DNA from 4 places in the Kosakonia radicincitans DSM 16656 genome. Region 3 is predicted to be linked to each of the others. Evidence: predicted binding sites of a transcription regulator. Region 3 holds the regulator's gene; each other region holds the start of a gene.
What was found. The regulator CRP, encoded in region 3, controls carbon source genes, mostly activating them, when cyclic AMP is high. The targets are predictions, from matches to a motif close to ATGTGANNNNNNTCACAT.
Positions count from the first base shown of each region.

Region 1: the regulator CRP is predicted to act here: its motif matches at 1,204-1,221, upstream of azuC (stress response protein AzuC).
Region 2: the regulator CRP is predicted to act here: its motif matches at 1,159-1,176, upstream of bhsA (multiple stress resistance protein BhsA).
Region 4: the regulator CRP is predicted to act here: its motif matches at 1,502-1,519, upstream of Y71_RS25985 (YjcB family protein).

Region 1 is NZ_CP018016.1:2,145,924-2,149,079, forward strand. It holds gene Y71_RS10510 (MFS transporter) at 1-1,089, opposite strand, end outside; gene azuC (stress response protein AzuC) at 1,302-1,385, shown strand; gene Y71_RS10515 (DUF2766 family protein) at 1,497-1,748, shown strand; gene Y71_RS10520 (DJ-1 family glyoxalase III) at 1,854-2,411, shown strand; gene Y71_RS10530 (arabinose ABC transporter substrate-binding protein) at 2,728-3,156, shown strand, end outside.
Region 2 is NZ_CP018016.1:3,344,189-3,347,344, reverse strand. It holds gene Y71_RS16075 (TetR/AcrR family transcriptional regulator) at 367-1,002, opposite strand; gene bhsA (multiple stress resistance protein BhsA) at 1,246-1,503, shown strand; gene ldtC (L,D-transpeptidase LdtC) at 1,583-2,554, opposite strand; gene mfd (transcription-repair coupling factor) at 2,703-3,156, opposite strand, start outside.
Region 3 is NZ_CP018016.1:405,350-408,505, forward strand. It holds gene Y71_RS01865 (YccS/YhfK family putative transporter) at 1-1,363, opposite strand, end outside; gene crp (cAMP-activated global transcriptional regulator CRP) at 1,412-2,044, opposite strand; gene Y71_RS01880 (OsmC family protein) at 2,356-2,760, shown strand; gene Y71_RS01885 (phosphoribulokinase) at 2,790-3,156, opposite strand, start outside.
Region 4 is NZ_CP018016.1:5,401,560-5,404,715, forward strand. It holds gene Y71_RS25980 (GGDEF domain-containing protein) at 1-1,114, opposite strand, end outside; gene Y71_RS25985 (YjcB family protein) at 1,643-1,924, shown strand; gene Y71_RS25990 (ABC transporter permease) at 2,267-3,088, opposite strand; gene Y71_RS25995 (ABC transporter permease) at 3,085-3,156, opposite strand, start outside.

The sequences.
Region 1 (3,156 bases), 1.7 Mb from region 3:
AAAGGTAAGCCAGACAGGCGTTGCCGAGGTAAGAAAAGCGCAGGCCAGCAGCGCCAGCACATTCAGCGCGCCGTTAATTAGCAGCAACTTTTTAAAGCCCAGCCAGCGAATCAGCGGCGTCGTGGCGGGTTTGATCGTCAGGTTACCGGCAAATACCGCCAGCACCAGCAGCCCAGCGTGGAAAGGATCCATACCAAAACCGACCTGGAACAGTAGCGGCAGCAGAAAAGGGACGGCGCTTATTGATGCGCGAAACAGCGAGCCGCCGTACATCGTCACACGAAAGGTCGGCACCTGCAGCGCATCCAGCCGGATCATCGGCCATTGCGCACGCCGGAAATGGCGCAAGGTAAAGGCCAGCGTTAAACCGCCCAGTATCAGCAACCCGCTGGTCAGCACGCCTTGCGGCTGCTCTGCGCCTAAATCCTCCATGGCATAAACCAGGCTGACCATCGCCATCGACGTGGCGATAAACCCCGGTAAATCGAACGGGCGCCGCTCCTCTTCACGAATATTGGGAATGATGCGCAGCGCCAGCAAAATCGCCATAATTCCCAGCGGCACATTAATAAAGAAGATCCAACGCCAGTCAGCGTAATGTGTAATAAATCCCCCCAGCGGCGGGCCGATGATCGGCGCGACCAGCGCGGGCCAGGTGAGCGTGGCGATGGCGGTAATAAGCTGATGTTTTGGCGTGGTGCGCAGTACGGCGAGGCGCCCAACCGGCACCATCAATGCGCCGCCAACACCCTGTAAAATACGCATGCTGACAAACATCTCTACGCTGGTCGACAGCCCACACAATATCGATGCCATGGTGAAGATAGCCAGCGCCATGGAAAAGACATTGCGCGCGCCAAAGCGATCGGCGATCCAGCCGCTGGCCGGGATCAGCACAGCAAGGGTAATTAAATAAGCGCTGATACCGATGTTCAGCGCAACAGCTTCGACACCAAACGTTTTTGCCATATCCGGCAGGGCGGTCGCGATTACCGTGCCGTCGATAAACTCCATAAAGAAAGCGCCGGCTACCAGTAGCGCAGCGGGAGAAAGACCTCCAGTCTTCCGCAAAAGGGTGCTTTCACTCATTGTGGATCTGCCATTTGCAAAAATAATTGAGAATACTAAAGAAAACTTTAGTGCGCTAACTGCAGGATTTATAACTGAATTTTTAACAAAGCTACTGCATTTTCATTTTTTGAAACGTGATTTCTATCACATGATGGTTGATTTTTGTGATGGAGGTCATATTATGTACGCATTGAGACGTAACACCTGCATAACAAATCGCCGGAGCAAAAATGAAACTGCGTAAAATTCTGAAGCATATGTTTGAAACCTATTGCAAAACATTCAAAGACGTACCGCCAGGCGCTATGTTCTGATGATAAAAAAACCTGCTGAAGCAGGTTTTTTTATGCCTGTCGTCCGCCTGCCAGGCCTACTCATACACATGAATTCCCGCTACTATGGCGCACTTTATTTAAGGAGCGCCTATGTCACAGAATCTCTCCACCGACCAGGAACTGGTATCCGATATCGTTGCCTGTCAACTCGTCATCAAACAGATCCTCGACGTTATCGACGTCATCGCGCCGGTCGAAGTGCGTGAGAAAATGTCTCACCAGCTTAAGAGCATCGATTTTGCTACCCACCCGGCAGCGGCCGACCCGGTTACCCGCCGTGCAATCCAGAAAGCTATCGCCTTAATTGAACTGAAATTTACCCCTCAGGGGGAAGCTCACTAAGGACTCTGCCTGGCAGGGATGTGACGCAGCGGGAATTATGAAACGCTGTTTTGATCAACAATAAGCCCACTTTAATCAACCCACCTTCAACGTAAGGAGTCGGACATGAAAAAAGTGGCGGTGTTGTTGGCGCCCGGTTTCGAAGAAGCAGAAGCGATTATCACCATTGATATCCTGCGTCGCTTAAATATTGAAGTCGAAACACTGGCCTGCGCGGAGTCCCGCGCGGTGGTCAGTTATCACGCTATCCCGATGGTTGCAGACAGCACGCTGGCAGAGCGTCAGGCAAAGCTGTATGACGCCGTCGTCTTACCCGGCGGGCCGCAGGGCAGCGTGAATCTGGCTGCCAGCAAAGCGGTGGTGCAATTTATTGAACAGCATGACACAGCCGGCAAGTTAATTTGCCCTATCTGTTCCGCTGCTGCGCGCGTGCTGGGCGGCAACGGCTTGCTGAAGGGCCGCCGCTATGTCTGCTCCGGCGATCTGTACGAAACTGTCAATGATGGTGAGTATGTGGACGCGCCAGTGGTGGAAGATGGCAACCTGATCAGCGGTAAAGGCCTCGGGCTGGCTTTCAATTTTGCGTTGACGATTGCTGCGCGTTTGCAGGGGGACGAAACTGCAGCGCGAGATCACGCCGATCATATCTACTATAGCTGGTGATTTTTCTGCCCGGATGCGCCCTGCATCCGGGACAAGGATAAGCTGGCTGATGTTATGGATTATCCTGCTTTTACCCTTTCTATTTGTCTGACAAAATCGGCTGTTTTTATGTGCTATATCGCTGAATTTATGTACAGAATTACTGTAATTCTGCGGTGTGATGCCGCTCTCCTATGGAGAATCAATTTCCCGCTAAAACTACTTCCAGCACAGGTGTCCAGGGATGTGCGGACTCTAATGCCTTGTTTTATTAACTTTTAAATGAACCGGTAATTATTTTTCCCTACATAAAAGAAAGCTAAAGCTGGAGTTTACCATGCACAAATTCACTAAAGCGTTGGCGGCCATCGGTCTGGCTGCCGTTATGTCACAATCCGCTATCGCTGAAACGATGAAGCTCGGGTTCCTGGTTAAACAGCCAGAAGAACCCTGGTTCCAGACTGAATGGAAGTTTGCCGACAAGGCGGGCAAAGATTTAGGTTTTGAAGTGATTAAAATCGCCGTCCCTGATGGTGAAAAAACGCTGAACGCCATTGATAGCCTGGCGGCCAGCGGCGCAAAAGGATTTGTTATTTGTACTCCGGATCCCAAACTGGGCTCAGCGATTGTCGCCAAAGCGCGGGGTTATGACATGAAAGTCATTGCGGTGGACGACCAGTTCGTCAACGCCAAAGGCGAACCGATGACCTCGGTGCCGCTGGTGATGATGGCAGCGAGCGAAATCGGCGCGCGTCAGGGTGAAGAG
Region 2 (3,156 bases), 2.9 Mb from region 3:
AAATAATACGGAACCGCCTAACATAACCCACAGACCAAATAACAATGTAATTACTATTAGCACTTTAATGAATGGTAATAGCAAAATCATCTCCATTTTCCTTCTGCTTGTGATCAGTCAGTGAAGTACCCTTTATCCTCGACAAGTCATGCATTACAGCGCGTAAAAATGAGAGCAAAGGAAGGCCAGTGAATGTGTCATCATGACGCTTATTATTTGTATCATTCTGCTGAATGATTAGCACGGCAATAATCACAATTAATAATAGCAAAGCGGGGGATTTAGCTGATAGTTTTCACCTATTATTGAAATGTGATATCTCCATCACAGAGATAAAAAAAGAGACGGTTTCCCGTCTCATTTTTTTTATGCCTTGATCAAATTTGGCCACAGTCTCAGGGTCGTGCGCGTGATCTGTAGCAGCTTCTCAACGCTGGCACCTTCACGTGCACTGATCGACATCCCCTGCAAAACACACCCAAGGAATTCAGCCAGCGCCTGAGGATCTGCCTCCGCCGGGATCTCACCGCGCTGCTGGCGCTGAGAGAGGAACTGGAGCAGGGTATCTTCCTGCTGCGCATGCCGCGATTTGATCGTTTGCGCGATGGCCTGCGAAGAAGCTGCCAGCGTCGCCGAGGTGTTGATCATAAAACAACCGGCTGGTGTATCGGTGCTGGTGAAGCACTTTGCCACGGCGGTGAAATAATCCAGCAGCGCGGTTTCTACTGGTTTGTCCTCACAGAGCAACTGGGCTTCGTGCTGTCGGGCGAACCGCGCAATATAGCGATCGAGCACCGCGCGGAACAATCCCTCTTTATTGGTGAACTCAGCGTACAGCGTCGGTGCTTTCGCCCCGGTGGCTTCCACGAGATCGGATAATGATGTGGCTTCGTAGCCATGCTGCCAAAACAGCGTCATGGCTTTGTCGAGCGCCGCTTCCCTGTCGAACACTTTCGGTCGGCCACGGCATTTTTTGGTGCAACTGGTGACTTCACTGGTCATATTGCCGCTTAACCTTTGTTGGTTTGTTGAACGACCATTATAAAAATAATCTTCGCCAATGACCAGCAGCAAAATAGCACATATTAATAAAACATATAATTATGAAAGTTAAGCAATTAATACTTTAATTAACATTCATTACAAAAATATGTTGACCAGTGATGAAGATCACACTTATCATTTACCTATCGATCGTTAACTTAATAGTTAACGACATCTTTTATCTTCATTCAGGAAAAAATCATGAAAAACATCACTGCGCTTTTTGCCGCTGCTGCACTCAGTACGCTCTCTTTTGCCAGCTTTGCTGCCGTTGAAGTTCAGTCTGCGCCGACAGGCCAGCAGGAAGTTGCGGCCATTGGTGTCAGTGCGGGTTCCGATATCTCTTCCGTTGAAGCCAAACTGGCGCAAAAAGCCGATGAAATGGGCGCGAAATCTTTCCGCATCACTTCAGTGACTGGTTCTGACAACCTGCACGGTACCGCGGTGCTTTACAAATAACCCCAACCTCTCCTCCCTGTGCCACTGCAATAAAAAAGGCCCGGTGTATATCGCCGGGCCTTTTCTTTTCGCTCACTTTCTACAGAGCCTGCAAGACGCTCTCACTATGACGAGTAACATCAACCGGCATACCAGAGCGGATTTCTATTGCGTGGTTCATTATGCTGGCGTCGCTACGGGCATCGTCTTTGAAGGCCTGCATCGTGGCATTCAGCACGATGGGCTGCGTTTTCGGATCGTCATCAATCGATTTCGACAGCGGTTGATGTACTTCAACCAGCCGTCTACCGTCCGGCTCAACTGATGCTTTTATTGGCGCATTAATGATGTTCACCGGCGTTCCTGGCGTCACGTTGGCAAACAGACTGGAAATATCGGCATCGCGCAGGCGAATACAGCCAGAGCTGACGCGCATGCCGATACCGAAATCAGCATTAGTGCCGTGCAGCAGGTAAACCCCGCCAAACGCGGCAAGACGGATCGCATGATGCCCCATCGGGTTATCTGGCCCGGCTGGCATCACCGCAGGCAGATCAATCCCCTGAGCCTTATAACGCGCGCGGATGTTGGCAGTTGGCGTCCATGTGGGGTTTGCACGTTTATCGGAAACTGTGGTGACCATTGTTGGCGTCAGGGTATCGCCACCTAACTGACCAATGCCGATCGGATAAACCGTCACTTCGTTTTTTCCCGCTGGGTAGTAATAGAGACGCAGTTCCGCGAGGTTAATGACAATACCTTTGCGTGGAACATCCGGCAGCAGGGTTTGCAGCGGGATCGTCAGCACGCTGCCAGCACGCGGCACATAAGGGTCGATGCCCGGGTTTGCCTGCAACAGAGCAAGAAAACCAACATTATATTTTTTGGCGATCGCTTCCAGTGAACCGCCATCATTTTGCACCACATGATAGCGGTTTTCGCCTACCAGACGGCTACCCTCAGCTGGTAATGGCCAGGTATTTGCCCGAGCAGGCAAGGTGAGGGTGGTGATGGTCGCAACGGTGAGGAGGGTGATCCAGCAGGTAAAACGTGTAATTCTTCTCATTACCATAATCCATTTAAATCATGAGGTTATTTATATACAACTTTGTTATGGGATTATGATTGGTCAGGGTGTCGGGAAACCCTGGCTATTGCAAAATATTTGTAAATATTGCGAAAAATAACGGGCCGGGCCAGGCGGCCCGGCGCTGAGACCATCAGGCGACGGCGTTTTCGGCCAGTTGCTGCATAAAATTACGCACCCAGCCCATGCGGGTTTTCCGTTCGCTCAGATCCTGCATAAATTTCAGCCGCGTCGGACCATCCAGACGGAAATGCTGCGGCTGTTTTTGCAGCAGACCAATCAGCCACACCGGGTTGACATTGTTTTTCTCGTTGAACTCGATGATGCCGCCTTTTTCATTGCCTTCCAGTTTGCGGATCCCCAGCTTCTGCGCTTGCTGGCGCAACAGGGCGATATCCAGCAGGTTACGCGCCGCATCCGGTAGCAGCCCAAAGCGATCGATCAGTTCGACTTTTATCTCTTCCAGTGCGTTCGCATCTTTCGCGCTGGCGATGCGTTTATAGAATGACAGACGCGTATTAACATCAGGAATAAAATCGTCCGGCAATAGCGAAGGCATGCGCAATTCGACCTCGGTCTGCTGGCTG
Region 3 (3,156 bases):
TGCGGATAATCAGATAGCTGACCAGCGTAATCAATAACATGGCCGTCAGCGTAAAGCCGAGCGGAACATGAAAGTGCAACGTGATCCCGGCGATCACCAGCCCGGCAATGGTTCCTGCCGCCCGGTGGACAATGCGTACGCGTGTCGCGCCATAACCATTTTGCGTAACAAACATAATTGTCATCATGATCCAGTAGGGCTTCGGCAGATGCAGGGCGCTGCCCATCAGGCCGGCAATACTGAGCATCACACTGATGCGCGCCGCATTACGCAGCGCGGCGGATTTCAGGGACAAATAGCTTTTCAGCGCCGGGAGAAATGGTAATCGACGCTGCTTCTCTGCCATCAAATCGCGGATGTACAGAGGACGCTGCGTACGTAGTACGCGGGCGATGCGGCTAAAGTGCCAGGCGCAGAACTGGCCTACCGGATTATCCGGGTGCTGGCGGGCGATTTTTTCCAGCGCGCCAATTTGCTTCTCCATCGTGAAACGCGTCGGATACCGATGGTAGAGAATATCGTCCGCCAGCACGCGTAAACGGGCGGCAACGGTCTGCGCATTCCAGCGGATCACCTGCTCGGCATGGGTTTGTTCAACCAGTTTTTGTACTTCTTCCGGCTGGTGCAGGCTAACGGAAATATGCTCTTGCAAATCCAGCGCGACCTGGAAAACGCGCAGCAGGCGTTTGTAGTCGTTATGCTGATTGGCCGCCAGCATATGCAATTGTTGATAGCACTGGCTTATCATATCCACCGCTTTTTGCTGGCGTGCAAGCAGCGGCGGCAGGGCTTTTTCCGGATCGGCGTGCTGCGTCAGCAGGCTGTATTTGGCCTCGCAATAATCAGCCAGTTGCCGGTAGAGCAGGCTTAACGATTCGCGCAGCGGTTGTTCCCGCCACATCCAGAACCAGAACCAGTTAAACAGCCCGTACCACAGCGTGCCCAGCGCGTAGATCAGCAGTGGTTCCCACACCGGCATATTCCCGGCGAGGCTGAGCGTGAAGATGGCGGCAATCAGCGAGGCGGGCAGTAAGCGCGCGTGCAATGCGCTGATCTCGGCCGTGACGCCCAGTAGCAGGGTCAGCATGGTAAAGATCAGCGGCAGCGGAAGATCTTCCGCCAACAGCAATTGCACAGCCAGGCTGCTACCCGCAAACAGACTGCCGCCAATAATCAGGCGCTTAAAGAAACGCTTATGCGGCGTGTCGAGACCGGCAATATTGCAGCAAGCGGGAACGAGTGAGAAAAGCAGACCCTGTTGCAGATGGCCGACGAGCAGGCCAATCGCCACAGGCAGACATAACACCAGCGTTTGTCGCAGTGCGTAGTTGATTTCGGGGTGATAAATCAGCCTGCGCCACATGAGGAGAGAAAAACGGCGCGCCGGGTAAACGATGCGCCGTTTTACGGATTAACGTGTTCCGTATACCACGATGGTTTTACCGTGGGCGGAGATCAGGTTCTGATCTTCCAGCATTTTCAGGATGCGGCCGACAGTCTCACGGGAGCAGCCAACGATTTGGCCAATCTCCTGGCGAGTGATTTTAATCTGCATGCCGTCCGGGTGAGTCATTGCGTCCGGCTGTTTTGCCAGATTCAGCAGCGTCTGCGCGATACGGCCCGTTACGTCCAGGAACGCCAGGTTGCCGACTTTCTCCGAGGTCACCTGAAGGCGACGCGCCATCTGTGCGGAGAGGCGCATCAGAATATCCGGGTTCACCTGGATAAGCTGACGGAATTTTTTGTAGGAAATCTCGGCGACTTCACAAGCGGTCTTGGCGCGTACCCAGGCACTGCGCTCCTGACCTTCTTCGAACAAGCCCAGTTCACCGATAAAATCACCCTGATTAAGGTAAGAGAGAATCATCTCTTTACCTTCCTCATCCTTGATTAGCACTGCCACTGAGCCTTTAACGATGTAGTACAGCGTTTCCGCTTTTTCACCCTGGTGAATCAGCGTGCTCTTCGACGGGTACTTATGAATGTGGCAATGAGACAAGAACCATTCGAGAGTCGGGTCTGTTTGCGGTTTGCCAAGCACCATGCGCGGTTATCCTCTGTTATAAGCTGGCTCCGAAAGCGGGGATGTAGTTTCAGCCTGCTTCCGGGGTTGCAATCAAAGCTTCTCATGTCCTGAGAAGTAGGCCGTCAGCGTTATCTGCGGCCTCTAATCTACGATGTCATGCATACATGCGTAACATCCATTTATCTCTGTAGCATCCAGATTGTTTTAGCATAGGTTTTCACGCCTGTCTCCTGGTGTCTCGCTTCAGCATGACGCAGGTCGCCTTCCGTTGCGAGTTTTGTTATGTACGCGTAATCTGTGGAGAAAATTACTACTCCGGAGTGAATAAAATGCAGGCACGAGTGAAATGGGTTGAAGGGTTAACCTTCCTGGGTGAGTCCGCATCTGGCCACCAAATTCTGATGGACGGTAATTCCGGGGATAAAGCGCCAAGTCCGATGGAGATGGTGCTGATGGCTGCGGGCGGTTGCAGCGCAATTGACGTCGTTTCCATCCTGCAGAAAGGACGCCACGACGTGACCGACTGCGAAGTGAAGCTGACTTCCGAGCGCCGTGAAGAAGCGCCGCGTCTGTTTACGCACATCAATCTGCACTTTATCGTCACCGGTAAGGCGCTGAAAGACGCGGCGGTTTCCCGCGCGGTGGATCTGTCGGCAGAAAAATATTGCTCCGTAGCGTTGATGCTGGAGAAGGCCGTGAAGATCACCCACTCCTACGAGGTTATCGAAGCCTGATGCCCTGGCCCGGCGATCGGTTTGCCGGGCTACTTAATCTTTTTCCCTTCCATCAGCCGTTGCACCAGCGGCGTCATAATCAATTCCATCGCCAGCCCCATCTTGCCGCCCGGTACCACCAGCGTATCCATATGGGAAATAAACGAACCTTGCAGCATCGCCAACAGCCACGGGTAATCAATGCCCTGCAAATTCTGGAAGTGAATGACCACAAAGCTTTCATCGAGTGACGGAATGCCTTTTGCGGCAAAAGGGTTAGAAGTATCGACTGTCGGCACACGCTGGAAGTTGATGTGCGTACGGGAAAACTGCGGGGTGATAAAGTTGATGTAATCTTCCATCGAGCGAACCACCGAATCCATCACTGCTTCACGGGAGTGTCCGCGTTCGCTGGTG
Region 4 (3,156 bases), 820 kb from region 3:
CGCTATGCTCACGAATCTGGTCACAAAAATGCACCAGCGCTGCGTCGCCCGTCAGATGTCCCCAGCGATCGTTGATATTTTTGAAGTGATCCAGATCCAGCATTAACAGACTGAAATGGCTACGAGAATCCTCAGGTTTGCACTGTACCAGCGCCTCCTTTAACTTCCGTAGCATAGAAAAACGATTATAGCAGCCGGTCAGATCGTCAATCGTCGCTTTTTTCTCCAGCTGCCGCTCCACTTTTTTACGCTCGGTGATATCCAGGCCAATACTCAGGATCGAGCGATCCGGCAGCAAAATATTTGACCAAAGCACGGTCAGCATCTGACCATCGCGCCGTATCGGATGCCACTCATGCATATCGACGGCGGGCGAAGTATTAATCGAAGAGCGAATTTGCTGGCGCATCTCCGGATCGGGGAAAAAGAGTGCTAATGGATCGGGCTGCTGATTAAGCTCATTAATGCTCCAGCCAAATAAACGTTCACACTCGCCATTCCATAAAATACAACGATTCGATTTATCGAAAGAATTCATTAAAACCGGGGCACGATCGAACAGTGCTTTATATTGTGTTACGACGCGCTGCATTTCTTTAGCGGCACGTTCTCTGACAAGAATTTCCTCCATATAATCTTTAAGCTTCTCCACCAGAATAATAACCACGTTCTTGATTATTGACAGTGACGGCAAAGGATAGGCAAACGCTAAAAAGAAATAACCTTTGATACTCGCATCTTTATAATTCAGCTTACATAATATACCGCTTTGCAATTTATTGGTGGAGAATGACTGTGTCGGAAATAATAATTTTCCAACATGCCGTCGCCAGCATATAACGCGCCAGGCACGCTGATTACGGCGCAGTTGCAACTGTTCCAGCAGGGTCTGCGCATCGCGGATCGTACACTCCATCTCTCCGCTGCAGGCTATCTGCCATGCGTCGTCCTGCTCGATCACCACCCAGGCAAGATGCGCGCCCAGGGACGCGTTGATGACCGACAATATATCTTCCATAGAGCGTTGCGCAGCGAGCCACGGCATCAACTTCGCCAGAAGCGTCAATGCCGCAGCACCGTCTCCTAAAGAAACGGCTAAATTCTCTGTTTTCATTTTTTCTTTTCGCAGGTTATTAACACCAAACCGACCTGCCATGATTTAATCAGGAAGAAAAAACACTCGCCCACAGTTGTCACATAACGTAAACGCGCACTGCGCATAAACCGTGACAAGAAAGAATATATCGATAGAGATCAGATGCCTGAATAATCATCAACAGGTAAATAAAGCTAACCACACAAGCATAATATATGTTCCGCGGACTGTAAATATTGTGGCAATTAGGGTGCTAAATATCACTTTAATACATGAATAATACCAGGGTTAATTCTCGCAAGTGCTAAGCAATATATCCTGGTGAAAAAAACGCGGCCAAACCCACCAAAATTAGTAGGAATACCCCGCAAAAAATGCTTTTCCCACTGGTGAATAAATCATCAAATGTGATACAGTTCACACATTCTTGAAACGGCCAGCCCGTTTCACATTGTTGTGCTACTTCTGCGGACTTCTGCGTCATCTTTGCCACTCGCGCGTAACGCCTGGTCCGCCCGGTATTCGATTCTTTCTGAGGATGGTTTCATGGCTACCTTTACCACCAGCGTAGTTCTGTTGCGCTGGCAGTTATTGAGCGCAGTGTTGATGTTTATGGCCAGCACGCTGAATATTCGCTTCCGTCGGGCTGATTATATCGGTCTGGCAGTGATCAGCAGCGGCATGGGTTTAGCAGCGGCATGCTGGTTCGCGACCGGTCTGCTGGGCATTACAGTGATGGATCTCACCAACATCTGGCACAACGTGGTGCAGGTCATGGCGGACGTCTCAAGTAAAGCCCCGCCAGACTGGCCGATGGTCATTACCTGATAAAAAAGCGCCTGCGGGCGCTTTTTTTTGTGTCTCCACTTAGCCCTGAATATCCCCTGCCTGCCGAAAAAAAATTTCCTTTTGTGATTTCGTTCGCATGGGAATGATATCTTCCATCCAGAAAATAATATATGCGGGCTAATTAAACCCGCTGCCGCTGCGCTACTGAGGCATCACTTTCTCCATCAGCACGCTGCTGTTCTGTATCGTCGAATGGAAAAAAACCTCAGTAAATAACGCCCGGCGCGACGTTATTCGCCGTGCGATGGTCGCTATTTTTGACGGTATCTGAAGTGACAGGTTGCCTTACGGAGCCCGTCATTTTTATTGTCTCCTGCCCGCTTATTTCCCCAGCTTCGACAGCATCTCGGGGCGCATAAACTTGTGGATCACCAGCATAAACAGCACCGACGGCACCAGCAGGATCAGCGCGGTGATCGACGACACCTGGTAGTTGCCCGACATACTGGCGGTATAAAGCAAAATAGGCAGCGTGGTGATATCCGGTGCGCCGACGAAGAAGGTGGCGGTGAACTCATCCAGCGATTCCAGAAACACAAAGATGCTGGCGGCAATCAGCCCTGGCGCGGCCTGCGGCAGAATAATATGGAAAAACGTATACACCGGCCCGGCGCCCAGATTGCGCGATGCGCGCGCCAGCAGCGGATCGAGCGACGAAAACGCCGCGACGCTTATCCAGATGGAATACATCAGCCCATGCACGCTGTGCACCAGTACCACGCCGGCAATCGTGCCATTAAGTCCCCACTGATAAAACAGCCGCGCCACGTTCATATACACCGTCAGATTGGGAAACGCCTGCGGGATCAGAAACAGCAGCATAAAGAACGCACGACACGGCATACCGCGCTGGGCAAGCGCATAACCAGCCGGTACAGAGATGATCAGGCAAACCAGCACTGCCAGCACGGCAATCAACACGCTTACCGACAGCGAACCCGAAACGTCACTATATGGGCTAAACACCTGGCTCCAGTATTTCAGCCCCCACTGGCTCGGCAGCGTATGCGGAAAGAACCAGCTCTCCGCCACCGTCCAGATCAGCAGATTCAGCAGCGGGCCGAACAGCGCCAGCACCAGAAATGTCAGCAGCAGCGTTTGCAGCAGAAAACTGCCGCGCAGTTTTTGTCGGAAGGTATTCATGGCTGTGCTCCTTTCGCCTGCAGGCTGTGGCGTAAATAGAACCAGGAAAGCAGCGCGCAAATCAGATA